4 regions of the Cryobacterium sp. MDB2-A-1 genome follow, and region 4 is predicted to be linked to each of the others. Evidence: predicted binding sites of a transcription regulator. Region 4 holds the regulator's gene; each other region holds the start of a gene.
The links. Region 4 encodes LexA, which represses DNA repair genes until DNA is damaged. Its sites were predicted from a motif close to TCGAACANNTGTTCGA; they were not measured.
Positions count from the first base shown of each region.

Region 1: E3O39_RS00580 (HNH endonuclease signature motif containing protein) is a predicted target of LexA. The motif match lies at 3,743-3,758, and genes of this name have one in related genera.
Region 2: uvrA (excinuclease ABC subunit UvrA) is a predicted target of LexA. The motif match lies at 2,420-2,435, and genes of this name have one in related genera.
Region 3: E3O39_RS19210 (Rv2578c family radical SAM protein) is a predicted target of LexA. The motif match lies at 2,032-2,047, and genes of this name have one in related genera.

Region 1 is NZ_SOFK01000003.1:26,261-31,524, forward strand. Features, by position in the region: gene E3O39_RS00550 (LuxR C-terminal-related transcriptional regulator) at 1-203, opposite strand, end outside; gene hxlB (6-phospho-3-hexuloisomerase) at 305-889, shown strand; gene hxlA (3-hexulose-6-phosphate synthase) at 968-1,591, shown strand; gene E3O39_RS00565 (antibiotic biosynthesis monooxygenase) at 1,687-2,013, shown strand; gene E3O39_RS00570 (alpha/beta hydrolase) at 2,002-2,634, opposite strand; gene E3O39_RS00575 (VOC family protein) at 2,642-3,544, opposite strand; gene E3O39_RS00580 (HNH endonuclease signature motif containing protein) at 3,778-5,264, shown strand, end outside.
Region 2 is NZ_SOFK01000043.1:75,102-80,365, reverse strand. Features, by position in the region: gene uvrA (excinuclease ABC subunit UvrA) at 1-2,364, opposite strand, end outside; gene uvrB (excinuclease ABC subunit UvrB) at 2,466-4,526, opposite strand; gene coaE (dephospho-CoA kinase) at 4,536-5,174, opposite strand.
Region 3 is NZ_SOFK01000022.1:205,648-210,911, reverse strand. Features, by position in the region: gene E3O39_RS05860 (sensor histidine kinase) at 1-286, opposite strand, end outside; gene E3O39_RS19210 (Rv2578c family radical SAM protein) at 440-2,023, opposite strand; gene E3O39_RS05845 (malate:quinone oxidoreductase) at 2,139-3,611, opposite strand; gene E3O39_RS05840 (glycoside hydrolase family 6 protein) at 3,781-4,779, shown strand; gene E3O39_RS19820 (winged-helix domain-containing protein) at 4,866-5,264, shown strand, end outside.
Region 4 is NZ_SOFK01000009.1:34,181-39,444, reverse strand. Features, by position in the region: gene E3O39_RS00905 (methylenetetrahydrofolate reductase) at 68-1,057, shown strand; gene metE (5-methyltetrahydropteroyltriglutamate--homocysteine S-methyltransferase) at 1,231-3,570, shown strand; gene lexA (transcriptional repressor LexA) at 3,683-4,306, opposite strand; gene E3O39_RS00890 (LysM peptidoglycan-binding domain-containing protein) at 4,725-5,099, shown strand; gene E3O39_RS00885 (histidinol-phosphate transaminase) at 5,217-5,264, shown strand, end outside.

The sequences.
Region 1 (5,264 bases), on a different contig from region 4:
ACGTGGTCGATGACCTCCGCCTGGCCGGCTTTCTTCTGTGGGCGCCCCGTGCAGTCCTCGGTGAAGATCACCAGGGCTCCGTGCGGGATGCGCTGCTGCAGCAGGGCGGAGAAGGCCCCCGCAATGCCGAGCAGCGGGCTCGCGAGTACCTGCCGGAGCTCGATGAGCAACTCGATCGAAGGGGACCTACTCGCTTCTGACATAGATCAACCCTACTCAAAGTGCGGCAACCTACCCGAAGGAGTAGTCACATCCGCTCGTTCGGGTGGCCTGAGACGCGAACGGTGCAGCGCACGATCGAGAGATGACACCTTCCACTTCATTCGCTCGTACCACCGACTCATTGCGCCGGATTTCCGGCGAAGTCGACGGCATCGTGAAGCGGATCGTCACGGAGTCCCCTGGCGATCTCGACCGGGCCGCGGAGCGGATCCGCACCGCCCGTCGGGTCTTCGTGCTCGGTGCCGGGCGCTCGGGCCTGGCCCTGCAGATGACGGCAATGCGCCTGATGCACCTGGGCCTGGATGCGCACGTGGTCGGCGAGGCGACCAGCCCGGCGATCACTGGCCAGGACGTGCTCCTGGTCGCAAGCGGCTCGGGAACGACGGCCGGAATCGTCCGCGCCGCTTCCACCGCGGCAGGCGTCGGAGCGGGCGTCGTCGCCATCACAACGGACCGGACCTCTCCTCTCGGGGAACTCGCGGACGTGATCGTCGTGATCCCGGCCGCAACGAAACAGGACCACGCCGGTGTTCTCTCTACCCAGTACTCCGGAGGACTGTTCGAGCAGTCGCTGGTCCTCGTCGGAGACGCGCTCTTCGACGCGCTTTGGAAGATGTCGGGCGCCACGGCGGAAGAGCTCTGGCCCCGGCACGCGAACCTCGAATAACACCCACCGAATGCCTCCCTGGGCCGCGACCGCGGTGCACCAGGAAGAACCCAGCACAACCGAAGTAAGGAATCAGTAATGAAACTGCAGGTCGCCATGGACGTCACCACTCTCGACGCCGCCATCACCCTCGCCGCCCAGGTCGCGCCGCACGTCGACATCATCGAACTCGGCACCCCGCTCATCAAGAGCGAAGGGTTGCGCGCCGTCACCGCCATCAAGAACGCGCACCCCGACAAGCTCGTGTTCGCCGATCTGAAGACGATGGATGCCGGCGAGCTCGAGGCCGACCTGGCCTTCACCGCGGGAGCGGACTACGTGACCGTGCTCGGCACCGCCGGAGACAGCACGATCGTCGGTGCGGTCAAGGCCGCCACCGCTCACGGCAAGGGCATCGTCGTCGACCTGATCGGTGTGGCCGACAAGGTCACCAGGGCCCGTGAGGTCACCGGCCTCGGAGCGGTCTTCGTTGAGATGCACGCCGGTCTCGACGAGCAGGCGGAGCCTGGCTTCACCTTCCAGACCCTCCTCAACGACGGCGAGACCGCGAAGGTTCCCTTCTCCGTCGCAGGTGGCGTGAACCTGTCCACGATTCGGGGAGTCCAGCGCGCGGGCGCCACCGTTGCGGTCGCCGGGGGCGCCATCTACGGCGCCGCCGACCCCGCCGCCTCGGCCGCGGAGCTGCGCGCCGCGATCATCTAGGAGTCAGGCGAGCCACCGAGGGTTCATGCAGCCAGCGGTGGCAGCATGGGGCGAACGACGCGGTCACCACCGCATTCACGACAGAAGGAAGCCCAATGACGATCATCAAGATCAACGCGATTACTGTCCCAGCCGACAACGGCGATGAGCTGGCTCGCCGGTTCGCCGCCCGCGCAGGGGCCGTCGACGACGCCCCGGGCTTCGAAGGCTTCGAACTGCTGCAGCCGACCGACGATCGCACCACCTGGCTGGTCATCACGCGCTGGGCCGACGAGGAGTCCTTCCAGGCGTGGTCCACGTCGCCAGCCTTCGCGCACGGGCACCGCAGCGAGGCCCCGCAGGACGGGAAGCCCGCTGCGCGCCCGGTCGGTGTGAGCAGCGAGCTGTGGTCATACACCGTTGCCGGTGGTTCAGCCAACTGAGACGAGGGCCTCCGTCAGGAACCGCGACACGTCGTCGAGTTCTTCTGCGGAGATCGAGTGCGGCAGACCGGCATAGACCTTCTCGGTCAGGGTGCTGTGGCCGGGCAGCCAGGCGCTCGCCCGTGCTGTCGTCTCCGCGGAGATGACCCGGTCGGCATCTCCGTGGCCGAAGAACACCGGCGTGCGTGTAGCCGCAAGGACCTCATCGCCTGGGAGCGTGGCATCGAGGGTGAATCCCGAGAGGACGACCCCGGCGGGGAATCGCCCGGGAGCCTGGCGGAGAAGCTGGGTGACCATGAGGCCGCCCTGCGAGAAGCCGAGGGGAACGACGGGCGTGCCCGGGTGCACGTGGGCGTCCAGCCACGCGAGTACGGCATCCGCTGCCTCGATGACGGACTCTGCGCCCGGGCGCCCCGGCACAGTGATCGGGAACCAGGCGAACCCGCCGGTCGGCAGACCGAGCGGCGCACGCAGCGACACCCAGTCGAACGCGTCGGGCAGGTAGGCGGCGAGGCTCGGCAGGTCGCCTTCGTGCGAACCGTAACCATGCAGAAGCAGCAGGAGCGGGCGGGTCGACGGGAGCGCGGGGTCGACGCCGTCGCGGCGGGCCGTGATCTCGATGGCGGGCTCACGCCGAGGCCTCGCCGACGGTCAGGGTGACGCGGGTCTTCCAGGGGTCGTCGACGCGGATGCTGGTGCCGTCGTCGTGAAGCGGAATCGCGCGGTGGCGGAGTCGTTCGGCCACAGCATCGAGATCAGCGCGGCCGGGAACGGTGATCGCCACGTCGGCGAGGCCGAGGGTCGCGGCACGCGGACCGACGCCGCGGCTGTTCCAGACATTCATCGCCATGTGGTGGTGGTAGCCGCCGGCGCTCACGAACAGCGCGCCGGGGAAGTCGAGGGTCGTTTCGAAGCCGAGGGCGTCGACGTAGAAGCGCCGGGCCATCTCGAGGTCACCGACCTGGAGGTGAACATGGCCGACCTTGGCCGGACCGACGGCGGCTTCTCCCCCATCGGCGGGCAGATTCTTCTGCAGGAAGGCGCTCGGGTCGAGCGCAAGCGTGTCCATCTGGACCTGGCCGTTCTTGTAGACCCACTCCGACCGGTCCCTGTCGACGTAGAGCTCGATCCCGTTACCCTCAGGGTCGGTGAAGTAGAAGGCATTGCTGACGATGTGGTCGGCACTGCCGACGAAGCTCGAACGCTGGTCACGGGCGGCCTGGAGCACGGTCGCGGCCAGGCCGGCGCTCGTGTCGAACAGGATGGCGGTGTGGAAGAGTCCGGCCTGGCTGCGGGCGGGAACCGGCAGGCCAGGGGTGTGCTCGAGCACAACGAGCGGGGTCGTGCCGCGACCGAGCACGACGGTGGTGCCCTGTGCGCTGATCGGGTCGAGCGCCAACGCCTCGCGATAGTAGGAGGACATCAACGCGAGGTCGCCGACGCGCAGCGTGACGGCATCCATGCCTGTCGTCGCCGCGAGGAGGTCGCCTGTGGCGGCGCGGGATCCGGTGAGGTCAGTGGTCAGTGTCATGTTCGTCTCCTGCGGTCGCGTCGGGCTCACAAGTCATGCCCAACCCGCTTAGTTGAACCGACAACCAATACTCTAGCAGCATTACTTGAAGCGTCAAGTAAACTTTCCCGGCCACTCAGGAGACTCTCGAATTTGCGCTCAGCATCATATTTAAGTCTGCAAATTAAAGCTCGATAGCCCAAATAAAGTGAGCAGATCTCGCATTAGTGTTCGATTCGGGGTAGAATCGGGGTATGGCAGGAGCTTCGGATCCCCAGTCACACACCCCGCAGACACCCGGTTCCGGGGCTGCGGGTGATCAGCCCACCGCAGGAGTCAAGTCGGCCCATCCGGTCGCGGTTGTCGAGGGCGCGGAGGGTTTGGCCGGGTCGGTGCATGCGGATGCTGTCGCCCGGCTCGCCGAGGCCCAGGCGGTTCTCGCCGAGGCCCTGGCCGCCATTCCGGTCGGGCTGCTCAGTGACACAGAAGCGGTCACGGCGCTGAGCACCGTGGAGGCGATCGGGCGCACGGTGGATGCGGCCCGGGTGAGCACGGCGACGGATGTGGACCGGAGGGCCCGGGTCCTCGGCCGGGAGGGTCTGGCCTGGCGGATGGGCTGCACGGGCCCGTGGGATGTCCTCACCCGGGTGACGCGGGTGTCGGCCCGGGAAGTGAAGCGGCGCACGAAGCTTGGCGACGCGGTGTTGCCGCGGCCGTGCGGCGGGAGCAGCTGGTTGCCGCCCTTGTTCCCGACGGTCGGGGCCGCCCTGGCAGCGGGGGAGATCGGGGTGGAGACGGCGGAGTTGATCGTGGCCGGGTTGCAGGTGATCAGTCACCGGCTGGCGCCGGATGACCTACTCACGGCGGAGCGGGCCCTGGTCGCGTCGGCGGCGGGCCTGATCACCCCGGAGACGGAGAACCTGGCCGGGGCGGGTGTCCCGGTGACGACGGACCTGATCCGGGGCATGGTCGCGCAGTGGCAGGCGGCCCTGGACCCCGACGGGGTCCTCCCAACCGAGGACCTGTTCGAAGCGAAGTCCAACATCGGCTTCGGCCAACTCAAGAACGGGCTCTACCCCGTCAAGGGCGGAGTCACGCCGGAACTGTTCGGGGTGATGAACACCCTCTTCGACGCCTTCCTCAGCTTCCACACCCGCCCGGCGTTCCCCACCGCCGAGGAACAGGCGCTGATGGATTCGGGGCAGATGATCCCCGGCGCCGAGACCGCGGGTACCGACGCCGACACGGGCCCGGATCTGGACGTGATCGAGGCAGAGCTCCGGGAGCGCCGCGCGGATACCCGCACGGGCGGGGAGAAACGCGCCGACATCCTCCGGGCGTTGTTCGAACACGCCGCCCGCGACACGGACACCCCGTCGATGGGCGGGTCGGCGCCGACGGTGATGGTGCACGTGAACGCCGCCGACCTCGCCTCCGGGATCGGCGTCGGGTGGATCGACGGGGTCGAGGCCCCCGTGTCGTTGAAGACGGTGCATCAGCGCATCTGTGATGGCGGCTTCCAAGGGGTCCTGTTCGGCGAGCACAACGAGGTGCTCAAGCTGGGTCCGGAGCGGCGGTACTTCAACCGGTCGCAGCGCCGGGCGATTACCGCCCGGGACGGCGGGTGCATCATTCCCGGGTGCAAGGCGCCGGCGCACTGGGCCGAAGTGCACCATGTGAAGCCGTGGGCGAAGGACGGGCCCACGACCGTCGACAACGGTGTCCTACTGTGCTGGTTCCA
Region 2 (5,264 bases), on a different contig from region 4:
GAGGGTGTCGCGGTTGTACCGCGCTCCCCCGCAGACCTCGCACGCGACATAGACGTCGGGCAGGAAGTTCATCTCGATCTTGATCGTGCCGTCGCCGGAGCAGGCTTCGCAGCGGCCGCCCTTGACGTTGAAGCTGAACCGGCCGGGCAGGTAGCCCCGCGCCTTCGCCTCGATCGTCTCCGAGAAGAGGGTGCGGATCTTGTCGAACACGCCCGTGTACGTCGCCGGGTTGGACCGAGGGGTGCGGCCGATCGGGGCCTGGTCGACGTGGATGACCTTGTCCAGCTGCTCGAGCCCGGTGACCCTGGTGTGCTTGCCGGGGAGCTTGCGGGCGCCGTTCAGCCGGTTGGCGAGCACCCGGTAGAGGATGTCGTTGACGAGGGAGGACTTTCCGGAGCCGCTCACGCCGGTGACGGCGGTGAAGGTGCCGAGCGGGAACGTCACGGAGACCTTCTTGAGGTTGTTCGCCTCCGCCCCGATCACGTTGATCTGGCGGTCAGGGTCGATCGGCCTGCGCGTCTCAGGCGTCTCTATCGACTTGCGGCCGGCGAGGTAGTCTCCCGTGAGCGACTCCCGGTTCTCCAGGAGGCTCGCGTAGGAGCCGGAGTGCACGACGTGGCCGCCGTTCACGCCGGCGCCGGGACCGATGTCGACGATCCAGTCGGCCATCTTGATGGTGTCCTCGTCGTGTTCGACGACGATGAGGGTGTTGCCGAGGTCGCGGAGGGCGACGAGGGTCTCGATGAGTCGCCGGTTGTCCCGCTGGTGCAGGCCGATGCTCGGCTCGTCGAGCACGTAGAGCACCCCGGTCAACCCGGAGCCGATCTGCGTGGCCAGACGGATGCGCTGGGCCTCTCCGCCGGAGAGGCTCGCGGCTGCGCGGGCCAGGTTCAGGTAGTTGAGGCCGACCCGGATCAGGAAGTCCAGCCGCGCCTTGATCTCGCGGAGGACCTGGGCCGCGATCATGGCCTCACGGTCGGTCAGTTCGAGCAGGTCCATGAACGACCGGGCGTCCGCGAGGCTCAGGTTGCAGACATCCGCGATGCTGGAGCCGTGGATCAGCACGGCGAGGACCTCGGGCTTGAGCCGGGTGCCCGAGCAGACCGGGCAGTCGATCTCGCGGAGGTACTCGCCCCAGCGGGCCCGCTGGGTGTCGGACTCCGCCTGCAGGTACTGGCGTTCGATGTACGGCACGACGCCTTCGAAGCCGGAGGTGTAGCTCATCTCACGGCCGTAGCGGTTCTTCCACTTCACGCGGACCTCGAAGTTGTCGCCGCGGAGCACGGCATTCTGCACGTCGGGCGTGAGTTCGCCCCAGGGGGTGTCGAGTGAGAAGTCGAGGTCGTGCGCGAGGCCGTCGAGCAGCTTCTCGTAGTACTGGAAGAGTCCCTTGCCCTGGGTGGTCCAGGGCAGCACGACGCCCTCCGCGATGCTGAGCTCAGGGTCGCCGAGAAGGAGATCCTGGTCGACGGACATTCGCGTGCCGAGGCCGGAGCACTCGGGGCAGGCGCCGAAGGGCGCGTTGAAGGAGAAGGTGCGCGGTTCGATCTCGGTGAGCTGCACGGGGTGGTTGTTCGGGCAGGAGAGCTTCTCGGAGTAGCTCTGCCACGCCGCGTCACCCTCCCCGTCGACGTAGTTGATCTGGACGATGCCGTCGGTGAGTTTGAGCGCGGTCTCGAGGGAGTCGGTCAGGCGGCTGAGGAGTTCCGGCGCCGCGACGAGGCGGTCGACGACCACGGAGATGTCGTGCTTGAGCTGCTTCTTGAGCGTCGGCGGTTCGCTGAGCTGGATCTGGGTGCCGTCGACCATGGCGCGGGAGTAGCCGCCGGCGGCGAGCTCCTTGAACAGGTCGACGAACTCGCCCTTCTTCTGGGAGACGACCGGGCTCAGGATCTGGTACCGGGTGCCCTGCGGAAGTTCCATGAGCTGGTCGGCGATCTGCTGAACGGTCTGGGCCTGGATGACCTCGCCGCAGACGGCGCAGTGCGGCACTCCGATGCGCGCCCAGAGCAGGCGCATGTAGTCGTAGACCTCGGTGATCGTGCCGACAGTCGACCGCGGGTTGCGGTTGGTCGACTTCTGGTCGATCGAGACGGCGGGGCTGAGCCCCTCAATGAAGTCGACGTCCGGCCGGTCGACCTGGCCGAGGAACTGGCGTGCGTACGCGGAGAGCGACTCGACGTAGCGGCGTTGCCCCTCCGCGAAGATGGTGTCGAACGCGAGTGAGGACTTGCCCGAACCGGACAGTCCCGTGAAGACGACCAGGGAATCCCTGGGGATCTCCAAATCGACGTTGTGCAGGTTGTGCACACGCGCACCGCGGACACTGAGCTTGGACCCGGACGTTACCTTGGAAATTGACACCGTTCGAGTCTATTGAGTGCCACCGACACTCCTGCGCCCCGGACGCACGCCCTGAGCGAACAAACGTTCGAATTCCGACCGCGACGTTGGGCGGTTGTTGATCAGATGTGCCCGGCCTTCTCCATCTGGCGGAGTTCGCGTTTGAGTTCGGAGACCTCGTCCCGGAGCCGGGCAGCGAGTTCGAACTTGAGCTCGCCCGCGGCCTCGAGCATCTGGCCACTGAGGTCGGCGATGATCGACTCGAGGTCGTTGGCTCCGTTCGCGGCGATGCCGGTGCGGAGCGGGGTCGCCGCGACCTTGCGCCGGGCGTCGCGACCGGCGAGGAGCTCGGCGGTGTCGGCCTCTTCCCGCGCGAGGATGTCGGTGATGTCGGCGATCCGTTTGCGGAGCGGAGTGGGGTCGATGCCGTGCAGGGTGTTGTAGGCGACCTGCTTTTCGCGGCGGCGGTCGGTCTCGTCGATCGCGCGTTCCATCGAGGCGGTCAGCCGGTCGGCGTACATGTGCACCTCGCCGGAGACGTTCCGGGCGGCCCGGCCGATCGTCTGGATGAGGGAGGTTGCGGAGCGCAGGAACCCTTCCTTGTCGGCGTCGAGGATTGCGACGAGCGACACCTCGGGCAGGTCGAGGCCCTCCCGGAGGAGATTGATGCCGACGAGGACGTCGTACACGCCCGCGCGGAGCTCGGTGAGGAGCTCGACCCGGCGCAGGGTGTCGACGTCGGAGTGCAGGTAGCGCACCCGGACGCCGGCCTCGGTGAGGAAGTCCGTGAGTTCCTCGGCCATCTTCTTGGTGAGGGTCGTGACGAGTACCCGCTCGTTGAGTGCGACGCGCTTGTGGATCTCCTCGAGGAGGTCGTCGATCTGTCCCTTGGACGGCTTGACGATGATCTGCGGGTCGATGAGCCCGGTCGGGCGGATGATCTGTTCGACGATGCCGTCTGCGATGCCCATCTCGTATTTCCCGGGCGTGGCGGACAGGTACACGGTCTGGCCGACCCTGTCCTTGAATTCGTTGAACTTGAGCGGCCGGTTGTCGAGGGCGCTCGGGAGCCGGAAGCCATGCTCGACGAGCGTGCGTTTGCGGGACGAGTCCCCCTCGTACATCGCCCCGATCTGCGGGACGGTGACATGGGATTCGTCGATGACCATCAGGAAGTCGTCGGGGAAGTAGTCGAGGAGACAGTGCGGCGCCTCCCCCGGTGACCGCTGGTCGATGTGCCGGGAGTAGTTCTCGATGCCGGAGCAGAAGCCGATCTGTTCCATCATCTCGAGGTCGAAGGTCGTGCGCATCCGAAGTCGCTGCGCCTCGAGCAGTTTGCCTTCCCGTTCGAGCTGGCCGAGCCGTTCGGCGAGTTCTTCCTGGATGGTGACGATGGCCCGCTGCATGGTCTCGGTGCTCGCGACGTAGTGCGAGCCGGGGAAAACGGACACGGATTCGAGCTTGCGGACGATGTCACCGGTGAGCGGGTGCAGGCTGTAGAGCGCCTCGATCTCATCGCCGAACATCTCGATCCGGATCGCGAGTTCCTCGTACATCGGGATGATCTCGATGGTGTCGCCGCGCACCCGGAAGTGGCCCCTGGAAAAGTCGACGTCGTTGCGCTGGTACTGCATCGCAACGAACTTGCGGATCAGCCAGTCACGGTCGACCTTCTGGCCCACCTGGAGGGCGATCATGGCCTCCATGTATCCCTCGGGTGTGCCGAGGCCGTAGATGCAGGACACGGTGGAGACGACGACGACGTCGCGGCGGCTCAGGAGCGAGTTCGTGGTGGAGTGCCTGAGCCGCTCGACCTCGGCGTTGATCGAGGAGTCCTTCTCGATGAAGGTGTCCGTCTGCGGGACGTACGCCTCCGGCTGGTAGTAGTCGTAGTACGACACGAAGTACTCGATGGCGTTGTTCGGCATCAGCTCGCGGAACTCGTTCACGAGCTGGGCTGCGAGGGTCTTGTTGTGCGCGAGCACGAGCGTCGGGCGCTGCACCTGTTCGATCAGCCAGGCGGTCGTCGCGGACTTGCCGGTTCCGGTGGCTCCGAGGAGCACGATGTCGGTTTCACCGGCGTTGATGCGTTCGGCGAGTTCTTTGATCGCGGTCGGCTGGTCGCCGCTCGGCGTGTATTCGCTCACGACCTCAAAGGGATGTACGGATCGCGTGGGTTCCATCCCTCCAGTCTAGATTCGACCACCGACACTCTCGGTGCCGGCAGAGTTTCCGGCGCTCCGCACGCGTTCCCAGAGCGCGTCGACCTGTCGCAGGGTGTGTTCCAGGGTGCCATCGGTGTCGATCACGACGTCGGCGATCGCAAGCCGTTCGGCATCATCGGCCTGGGCGCGGATGCGCATGGCCGCGTCCTCCTGGCTCATCCGGCGCAGGTCGACCATCCGTTGCATCCGGGTCTCCGGAGTCGCCTGGGTGACGACGACGAGGTCGAACGGATGCTCGACGGCCGCCTCGACCAGAAGGGGTACGTCGTAGACGACCACCGCCGAGGGATTCGCGAGCCCGGCTGCACGAATGCGTGCGTTCGTGAGCGACCGCACTGCGGGGTGCACGATCGCGTTGAGCCTCGCCAGGGCCGCCGGGTCGCCGAAGACGATCGCGCCGAGTCTGGGCCGGTCCAGCGCACCGTCCGGTCCGACGAGAGCGGTGCCGAACTCCGCCGCGATCGCCGCCAGGACGGGGCTGCCCGGTTCGACGACTTCGCGGGCGAGGCGATCCGCATCGATGACGACGGCCCCGTGTTCCGTGAGGGCGCTCGCAACGGTGCTCTTGCCGGATGCGATCCCGCCGGTCAGTCCAATGAGGTACACCCCGGCAATGCTACCGATGTGGCCAGGGCGCAGAAAACCGGCCGGGCCCCGAAGGGTCCGGCCGGTTCTGGTGTTGCGGTGGAGCTGCGT
Region 3 (5,264 bases), on a different contig from region 4:
GCCCGAGCAGGGTGACGCTGACGACGTAGGTGACGACGGAGCCGACGAGAAGGTAGGCGACCGAGAGCAGCACGGTGCGGTGGCGGGACAGGAGGAAGAGGAGGATCGCCATCGAGAGGATCCCGATCAGGCTCACGCCGATCTGCGCGCTCGGGTGGCTGATGCCGAGAACGGCGATCGAGACGAGGGCACCGACCAGGCAGGTGAGGCCGAACCAGTGCGTGGCCTGGGCCAGGGCACGCCCGACCGAGGTACCGACCAGATGGTCGGGGAGGCCTAGGGTCATTGCCGCTCCGTTCTCCGTCGATTATCGCATCCGGTGGAGTCCTTCTGGCGTGAAGGGTCGCGAATCGAGGTTCGCGTGGGCGTTGAACGTCGATCTGCGACACCTCAGCCGGGGCGGGGGCGCAGCGAGGCATCCGATGTGCGGAGCCGCAGTTCAGAACAGGGTCGGGTGCAGCTCAGGCGGGAGCTCGCCCGCAATGAGCAACCCCGGGCCGGGCACGGGCCGGCCAGGGAACGCAGGGACGGCGGGCGCGGGGCGGGCGAGCGCGCGGGAGCGGACGCCGCCGGTGACGGGATCCTCGATCCCGTGCTCGAGCCCGTGCGCCCGGATCAGCGGCTTGATCCGGAGCGCGAGCCATTGCCGGTAGCCCTTGGGTGCGTAGGCGTTACGACCGTAGAGCTCGTGGTAGCGGGGCACGAGGTCGGGGTGGTCCCTCGCGAGCCACTGCATGAACCAGTCGCGCACCCCCGGCCGCAGGTGCAGCGCGGTGTTCATCACGTCGGAGGCCCCGGCAGCCTTCGCCTGGCGGAGGGCGTCGTCGAGGTGCGCCCGGGTGTCGGTGAGGAACGGCAGGATCGGCATCATGAACACGGAGCAGCGCAGGCCGCGCTCCCGGATGGCGGTCACCGTGGCGAGGCGCGCCGCCGTGGATGGCGTGCCCGGCTCGACCGCTGACTGCAGCTCGTCGTCGTAGATCGCGATCGAGAGGGCGAGGTCGACGGGCACGAGCGTGCTCGCCTCCACGAGCAGATCGAGGTCGCGCCGGATCAGGGTGCCTTTGGTCAGGATCGAGAGCGGGGTGCCGGAGTCGGCGAGCGCCGCGATGACGCCCGGCATCAGCCGGTAGCGACCCTCTGCACGCTGGTAGGGATCGGTGTTGGTGCCGAGCGCGACGGCGTTGCGCTCCCAGGCGGGCCTGGCGAGCTCCTTGCGGAGAACCTCCGCGACGTTGACCTTCACGATGATCTCGTTGTCGAAGTCCTTGCCGGCGTCGAGGTCGAGGTACGTGTGCGTGTTGCGGGCAAAACAGTTGTGGCTGATGACCCCGTTCGCAATGAAGTCGCCGGTCCCGGTCGTGATGTCGATCATGTCCATCGTGGTCCCCAGGTCCTCGACGGACACGACCTGAAGTAAAGCCGCGGACTTCACGGCTGCACCGGCGATGGACAGCTTCCGGTCAATGGCGGGCCCTACGAGCCCGAAACCCATGAGTTTGTTGTTCTCGGTCAGGTAGGGACGTTGACCGTCCCCGCGCATGGCGCGGGTGACGAACCTCCACCCTCGCTCGGTGAGGAAGCGGTGATCTCCGCTGGCCACGAGCTCGGTGCCGTCAGCGAGGGTGACGCGGTAGCCGCGCTTCCGGGTGTCCCAGGAAGCGAGCACTGTGGTCTGCACATACCGCCGGTAGGCGCCGACGGTCTCCGTACCCATGATCGCATCGCCAACCCTGACCTCCCAGAGTGGCTTCTGCCGTCCGTCGGCCATCAGGATGAGCGTTTCCGGGCTCAGGCAGTATGTGCACGCATGGGAGCAGCCTCGGTAGGGGTTGATCGTCCAGCCGAACGGCATGGCGCTCTGGCCGGGCACCCGGTTGAGCGCGGACTTGGCCAGGATCTCGTGGAAGGTGATCCCCGCGAACTCGGGGGTGCGCACGCTCCGCACCAGGTTGTTCAGCCGGGCAAGGCCGGGAAGCGCGCCCGCTTGTTCCGTCGTGAGTTCCTGCCCGCTCCACCGCATGCATACATTCGAACACACGTTCGATACTTGCGCAAGGGTGACGCGGCATCCGCCCTCACCGATTCGACGGAGATCGTGCCCGACTCCGTCGGATCGGTCAGGGGTTGGGGATCGGTCAGGGGTTGGTGAGGTGCAGGGTCGCGGCGGTCGCGGCGAGGGAGGCTGCGGCGCGGGCGGGGTCGTCCGACAGGGTCGTGCCGAGGCTCGGGATCAGTTCGCGGAGTCGCGGTTCCCAGGCCGGGTACTGCTCGGGGAAGCAGCGCTTGAGCAGGTCGACCATGATCGGAGCCGCGGTCGATGCCCCGGGGGATGCCCCGAGCAGGCCGGCGATGCTGCCGTCGGCCGAGGTGATGACCTCGGTTCCGAATTGCAGCACGCCGCCCTCCTTCGGGTCCTTCTTCATCACCTGGACACGCTGGCCCGCGGTGATGAGCTCCCAGTCGGCCATCTTCGCCGTCGGCATGAACTCCTGCAGGGCCTTGAGCTTGACGGTGCGGGACGCGAAGACCTCGCCGAAGAGGTACTTCATCAGGCCGACGTTGTGCCGGGCGACGGCGAGCATCGGGCCGATGTTGTGCCCACGGACAGAGAAGGGGAGGTCGAACCAGGTGCTCGACTTGAGGAACTTGGGCGTGAACCCCGCGAAGGGCCCGAACAGCAGCGAGGCCTCCCCCTCGACGTGGCGGGTGTCGAGGTGCGGGACCGACATCGGCGGGGCGCCGACGGCGGCCTTGCCGTAAACCTTGGCCTGGTGCTGGGCAACGACCGCGGGATTGGTCGTGCGCAGGAACTGGCCGCTGATCGGGAACCCGCCGAAGCCGCGTGCCTCGGGGATGCCGCTTTGCTGCAGCAGGGCGAGCGCGCCGCCGCCGGCACCCACGAACACGAAGCGGGCCTTCACAATGCTGGGGTGCCCGCCGACGAGGCGCCGGAGGTTCAGCCGCCAGGTGCCGTCCGTCAGCTTCTTCAGGCCGGTGACCTGCTGGTTGACGTGGACGCCGACACCCTTGGCTGCGAGGTCGTCGAAGAGGTAGCGGGTGAGTGCGCCGAAGTCGACATCGGTGCCCGAGGCGATCCGGGTCGCGGCGATGCGCTGGTTCTTCGGGCGGTTCTTCGTGAGCAGCGGGGTCCAGGTGCCGATGACGGCCGGGTCTTCGCTGTATTCCATCCCGTGGAAGAGCGGCTGGTCCTTGAGCGCCGCGAACCGTTTGCGCAGGTACTCGACGTTGGACTTGCCGTGCACGAACGTCATGTGCGGCGTCGAGTTGATGAACTTCGTCGGTTCGGGCAGAACGCCGTCGATGACCAGGGACGACCAGAGCTGGCGGCTGATCTGGAACTGCTCATTGATGCTCACGGCCTTGTCGGCGGTGACGCTTCCGTCGCTCGCCTGGGGCATGTAGTTGAGCTCGCACAGGGCAGCGTGACCGGTCCCCGCGTTGTTCCAGGGGTTCGAGCTCTCCTGGGCGACCTCGCCGAGGCGCTCGTAGACCTCGATACTCCAGTCGGGCTGCACCTGTTTGATCAAGGTGCCGAGAGTGGCGCTCATGACGCCGCCACCAATAAGTACGACATCAACCTGCGCCATTGGATTCACACGTTCGAGTGTAACGCCGCGCGCACGGGCGCCTGACCGCGTCCGATACCGCCGATCACCCCGGACTGGGGGCGAAATGGGACACCAAAACGGAACAAAGATCCGTCAGACGATACTCCTGCGTAACATATCTGTATAACCCCCCCGATAGGGTGGGTTCGTGCATTCGTCCGGCTCGCGTACAGGTCTCGTCCTCGGCATCATCGCCCTGGCGGTGCCCGTGCTTGCCCTCGGCACTTTCGTCAGCGCTTTCGCCCTGCAGGTACCCGGAGGTCAGACCGTGAACCCGCTGGCAACCACCTCGTTCTACGTTAATCCGTCCTCCTCGGCGGCGCAGGCCGCAGCGGATGCAGCCGAAAGGTTCGGGGCGACCTCGGCAGAGGCGACGGCGCTGGGCCGGCTCGCCGCCCAGCCCGCGGCGATCTGGCTGACGCCGGAGAAGTATCCGCTCGACACGGTCGGCGAAGAGGTCGCGACCATCACAGATGCCGCGATCAAGGACGGGAAGACAGCCGTCTTCGTTCTCTACGGAATCCCCAACCGGGACTGCGGCAACTTCTCGGCCGGCGGACTCTCGGTGCTCGAATACCCCGGCTGGGTGCAGGCGATCGCGACGAGCCTGACGTTGCGCGAGGCCGTCGTGATCCTCGAGCCCGATGCCCTCTCCCTCGCCACCCAGTGCAACAACGTCGAGGAGCGGGTGCACGAGGTGCACACCGCAGTCGACCTCCTCGCACCCACGCGCGCAACGGTCTACCTCGACGCCGGCCACTCCGAATGGATCGCCCCGTCCGCGATGGCCGGGCTGCTCAACCGCTCGGGCATCGCCTCCGTGCGCGGTTTCGCGACGAACGTGTCCAACTACATGGACTCCGCGGCCGAGCACGCGTATGCACAGCAGGTCTCCGACCTCACCAACGGCGCCCACTACGTGATCGACACCTCCCGCAACGGTGCGGGCTCGAACGGCGAGTGGTGCAATCCCCCCGGCCGCGCCCTCGGCGTCCTGCCCTCCGTCGTCTCGAACCAGGGCGCCCAGGATGCGAACCTCTGGATCAAGCAGCCGGGCGAGAGCGACGGAACCTGCAACGGCGGCCCCACGGCAGGGGACTGGTGGAACGCCCAGGCACTCGCGCTCACCAAGGCCGCCGGATGGTAAGCCCCGGTGCCGCCCGCACTCCCCTCGACAGCACACCGTTCATTGTTCGTTTTCGGTCGCAGGCCGAAGCAGCTAGGAGATAGATCATGGAAACAACGGAGAGTGAGCGGCGCGTTGCTGTCATCATCGAGGACGACGACGATATCCGTCATCTCCTCGAGGCCGTGTTGACCCAGGCCGGTTTCGACGCAATCGCGACGAGCAACGGTGTCGACGGCGTGCGCGCGGTGCGGGCGTACGACCCGATCGTCACGACCCTCGACGTGAGCATGCCGGGTATGGACGGCCTCGAGACCGCGAAGCGCATTCGCGCCTTCAGCTCGACCTACATCGTGATGCTCACCGCGCGCGACGAGGAAATCGACACCCTGCAGGGCCTGGAGGCCGGCGCAGACGACTATATGACCAAGCCGTTCCGCCCGCGCGAACTGCGCGCCAGGATCGACGCCATGATGCGTCGTCCCCGCCAGGCCCTCGTCTCACCG
Region 4 (5,264 bases):
CTTTCTGGCGGTCCGCGGCCGCCCGGCCATTCAGTGCACACACTGGCTACTGTCGAATGAGGAATGAATGTCCACTCCAACGGACTCCGCCCGCACACGGCGCATCCCCTTTTCGTTCGAGCTGTATCCGCCGAAGACGGATGCCGCAGCATCCGCTCTCGCGAAGACGATCGACCATCTCGCAGCGGCGGGCCCCGACTTCCTCTCGGTCACCTACGGAGCCAACGGATCCTCACGCCGCTCCTCGCTCGACGTTCTCAGCCGAATCCTCCGCACGACGAACGTCGAAGCGATGGCCCACCTCACCTGCGTCGGCTCCACCCACGACGAGGCGAACCGGCTGATCCGCGAATTCCTCGACGCCGGAGTGCGCAGCTTCCTCGCCCTCCGCGGCGACCCCCCGGCAGGCACGAAGGAGGGCGAGGCGTTCCTCGGCGACTTCGGCAGCGCCGCCGAACTCGTGCAGCTCATCCACCGGGTTCAGGCCGAGAAGTCCCCGTACCGCGAGACGATCATCCCCGGTATCCCCGCCGCACGCGCCGTCAAGCCCGGCCACGAGAAGGTGCGGATCGCCGTTGCGGCGTTCCCGAACGGCCACCCCCGGTCACGTTCATCGGCGCAGGATATCGACACCCTGCTCGCCAAGCAGGCCGCGGGCGCGAACCTCGGCATCACCCAGCTCTTCTTCCACGCCGACCACTTCCTGAGCTTCGTCCAGCGCGCCAGGGAAGCCGGAGTGCTCTTCCCGATCCTGCCCGGCATCATGCCGGTGACCAGCCCGGCCAGGCTGCGGCGGATCATCGAACTCTCCGGTGAGCAGATGCCGGCAGACCTGTCCATCCGGCTCGAGATCGAACCGACCAAGGAAGGACAGCGTGAGATCGGCATCCAGCACGCCGTCGACCTCGCCAGCCAGGTGATCGCCGGGGGAGCGCCCGGTCTGCACCTCTACGCCTTCAATCAGCACGAGACCGTACTGGAGGTGCTCGACGGCTGCGGCCTGCTCGGCGCGCCGGCTCCGGTCCGGACGCCGACGGCACTGCCCACGATCGTGTAACCCGGCCTGGCGCCCCGCCCCGCCCCGGACGCCATCGCCGCTCCCGCTCCACCGACCGCCATACGGGCGCCTCGGGTTTCCGTCGCGCCCGAAAGCACCCTGCACGCCGCGGCATCCGCCCCACACACCACCCGCCAGCATCCGCTGCACCGCCCAACCGCAAAGGAAACGTTATGACCAGCACTGCCCCGTTCCCCGCAGGCACGATCCTCGGCTATCCGCGCATCGGCCCGCGCCGAGAACTCAAGAAGGCCGTCGAATCCTTCTGGGCCGGCACATCGAGCGCCGTCGAACTCGAGGCCGCTGCGGCCGGACTCCGTCAGGCCACCCGCGACCGCCTCGCCGCCCTCGGCCTCGGCCGCACCGACTCCGCCATCCCGGAGTCGTTCTCCTACTACGACCAGATGCTCGACGCGCTCTGCACGGTCGGCGCCGTGCCCGCCCGCTTCGCCGGACTCGTCGACGCCGACGGGCACATCGACCTCGCCGGATACTTCACCCTCGCCCGCGGCGAGGGGGACAGCCTCCCGCTCGAGATGACCAAGTGGTTCGACTCGAACTACCACTACCTCGTGCCCGAGATCGGACCGGAAACGGAGTTCTCCCTCTCGAGCGACCGGATCGTGCGCGAATTCGAGGAGGCACGCGCCGCCGGCTTCCTGACCCGGCCCGTCATCGTCGGCCCGGTCACGTTCCTGCTGCTCAGCAAGCCGAGCGACGAAGCCCCTGCGGGCTTCGAGCCCCTCGACCGGCTCGATGACCTCATTCCGGTGTACGCGATCCTGCTGCAGCGCCTCTCCGACGCCGGTGCCGAGTGGGTGCAGCTCGACGAACCCGGCCTCGTCAGCGAGAGCATCCACGTGCCCCGCGCCGAGACCCTCAGCGCCGTGCAGTGGGCGTACGGGACCCTCGGGCACCTCGCCCAGCGTCCGGCGATCTTCGTCGCTGCCCCCTACGGCAGCCTCGACGACGCCCTGCCCGTGCTCGCCGGCGCACCGATCGAGGCCATCGGCCTTGATCTCGTCCGCGGCACGCTCCCCGAGACCGCCCCAGGGCTGGACGGGAAGACCCTCGTCGCCGGTGTCATCGACGGGCACAACATCTGGCGCGGTGACCTGGCGGATGCCTTCGCTCAGGTCACCGGGGCCGGCGCACTGTCGCCGCGGATCGCCGTCTCGACCTCGACGAGCCTCCAGCACGTCCCGCACACCGTCGCGGACGAGACCGCGCTCGGCGCCGAACTCGTGAGCTGGCTCGCATTCGCCGACGAGAAAGTCGGCCAGGTTGTGACCCTCGCCCGCGGCCTGGCCGACGGACGGGAGGCCATCAGCGCCGAACTGGACGCTGCGACCGGCGCACTCGCCTCCCGCAGCGCCGCCCCCGGCGTCCGCGACGGTGCCGTGAGGGCCCGTGCCGCGGAGCTCACCGACGCCTCGTACAGCCGAGGGGTTTACGCCGACAGGCTCGCCGCCCAGGAGGCCGCACTCGCGCTGCCCTTCCTGCCGACGACGACCATCGGCTCCTTCCCGCAGACCGGGGAGATCCGCCGTGCCCGCGCCCGTTTCCTCACCGGAGTGCTCAGCGACGCCGAATACCGCGACCTGATGCGCGCGGAGATCGCCAGGGTCGTCGCCCTGCAGGAGGAGATCGGCCTCGACGTGCTCGTGCACGGCGAACCCGAGCGCAACGACATGGTGCAGTACTTCGCCGAGAACCTCGACGGCTTCGCGGTCACCGAGAACGGCTGGGTCCAGTCCTACGGCAGCCGCTGCACCCGCCCGTCCATCCTGTGGGGCGATGTCTCCCGCCCGAAGCCGATCACCGTCGACTGGTCGACCTACACGCAGGGGCTGACGGCGAAGCCGGTCAAGGGCATGCTGACCGGCCCGGTCACCATCCTCGCCTGGTCCTTCGTGCGCGACGACCAGCCCCTCGGCGAGACGGCGCGCCAGGTCGCCCTCGCCCTCCGCGACGAGATCGCCGACCTCGAGGCCGCCGGAATCGGCATCATCCAGGTCGACGAGCCGGCCCTGCGCGAACTGCTTCCGCTCAAGAAGGCCGGCCACGCAGACTACCTCGACTGGTCCGTCGGCTCGTTCCGGCTCGCGACCGCCGGGGTGCGGGACGCCACCCAGATCCACACCCACCTCTGCTACTCCGAGTTCGGTGTCGTGCTCGAGGCGATCCGCGCTCTCGACGCCGACGTGACGAGCATCGAGGCGGCCCGCTCCCGGATGGAGGTCGTGACGGACATTCAGGCCAATGGCTTCGACCACGGCATCGGCCCGGGCGTCTACGACATCCACTCACCGCGGGTGCCGGGCGTTGCCGAGCTGACGGAGCTGCTCGACCGTGCCGTCGCCGCCATCCCGGCCGGTCAGGTCTGGGTGAACCCGGATTGCGGGCTCAAGACCCGCGGCTACGCGGAGACGGTCGAGTCTCTCGGAAACATGATCGAGGCGACCCGCATCGTGCGCGCCCGCCTCGCCGCAGGCGTGCCCGCCCTCGCCTGATCCTCCTCGCGGCGAACACCCGCCGCGCGAGACGCGCCGTGTGCGCCGCTTCGCGCCAGGCTTGCCTGGCGCGAAGCGGCGCAGTTGGCGCGCTCGGGGGATCTACAGGGAGCTACAGGGAACGCAGGACGGCGACGATCTTGCCGAGGATCTCGGCGTGGTCACCGAGGATCGGCTCGAAGTTGGTGTTCCTCGGCAGCAGCCAGGTGTGGCCGTCACGCTGCCGGAAGACCTTCACCGTCGCCTCGCCATCGAGCATCGCGGCGACGATCTCGCCGTTCTCCGCGGTCTTCTGCTGGCGGACGACGACCCAGTCGCCGTCCATGATCGCGGCGTCGATCATCGATTCGCCGACGACCTTGAGCATGAACAGCTCGCCCTTGCCGACGAGCTGGCGCGGGAGCGGGAAGATCTCGTCGACCTGCTGGTCGGCCATGATCGGAACACCGGCCGCGATCCGCCCGACGAGCGGCACCATTGCCGCGTCGCCCACCGGGGTACCCTGCTGGAAGTTCTCGGCGGCGCCGGCCGCGGTGTCCTCCGGCGACTGCGGCAGCTCGATCAGGACCTCGAGCGCCCGGGGCCGGTTCGGGTCCCTGCGCAGGTAGCCGCTCAGCTGGAGCTGGTTGAGCTGGTGGGTGACGCTCGACAGCGACGACAGGCCCACGGCGTCACCGATCTCCCGCATGCTCGGCGGATAGCCGCGCTGGCCGACAGAGCGCTGGATCACGTCCATGATCGCGCGCTGCTTGTCGCTGAGGCTCTTCCTCCGACGTGTTCCGCCTCGTTCGGGGGAACTGCCGGCGAACGGGGTCACGCTGTCCGGGGTCTCGCTGTCCGGGGTCACGCTGTCCTGGGTCACGATGTCGCTCCTGTCGGTGGCGGTGGGCGGTGGCGGGCGGTCGCCCCGGTGGATGCCGTGAGGCGACCGTATCCGAATGTCAGTGGTCGCTGGTTGAGTTCACACCAGTCAATCGAAACTGTAACCAGCCTGGGGCGAAGTGCAGACATTCATTCGAGTGTGTCGTGTACTTCACCCCAATAATAACCGGAGAAAGTCTTGATTGTTCGAACAATCGAATATATATTCGGAACATAGCTTCGTATCCGGCTCTCCCGGCCGAGAGCCGGATACGAATACACAGGAGGCAGACATGAGCACAACAATCGAGCTGGTCCCGGGGGCGCACACCCGGCTGCGCATCACCCGGCGCGGTCGTGCCGTGCTGACCGCGATCGCCGGCGTCCCCCTCGTCGTCGGCGCGCTTGCCCTCGCCCTCAACGGCGGCCTCGCCGCCGCAGACGGCAGCACCTTGAGCGGCAGCGGCATGAGCGCCGACGCGGGTGGAAGTGCGACGACCTTCGACTACGTCACGATCCAGTCGGGCCAGTCGTTGTGGCAGCTTGCCGAGCGCATCGCCCCTTCTGCCGATCCGCGCGAGGTCATCGCCGAGATCGTCAACCTGAACCAGCTGCCCTCCGAGAGCGTGCAGCCGGGCCAGCGCTTGGCTCTCCCTGCCGAATACTGAGCAAGCCGGATACTGAGCAAGCCGGATACTGAACCACCGGAGTACTGAGCAAGCCAAATACTGAACCACGGGCAATATGACCCGCCGGTGCTGAGGCCCATCGGTAACATGGGGGGAGTGACCAGTCTCAACGACCTGCCCCTCCGCGACAATCTTCGCGGGCTC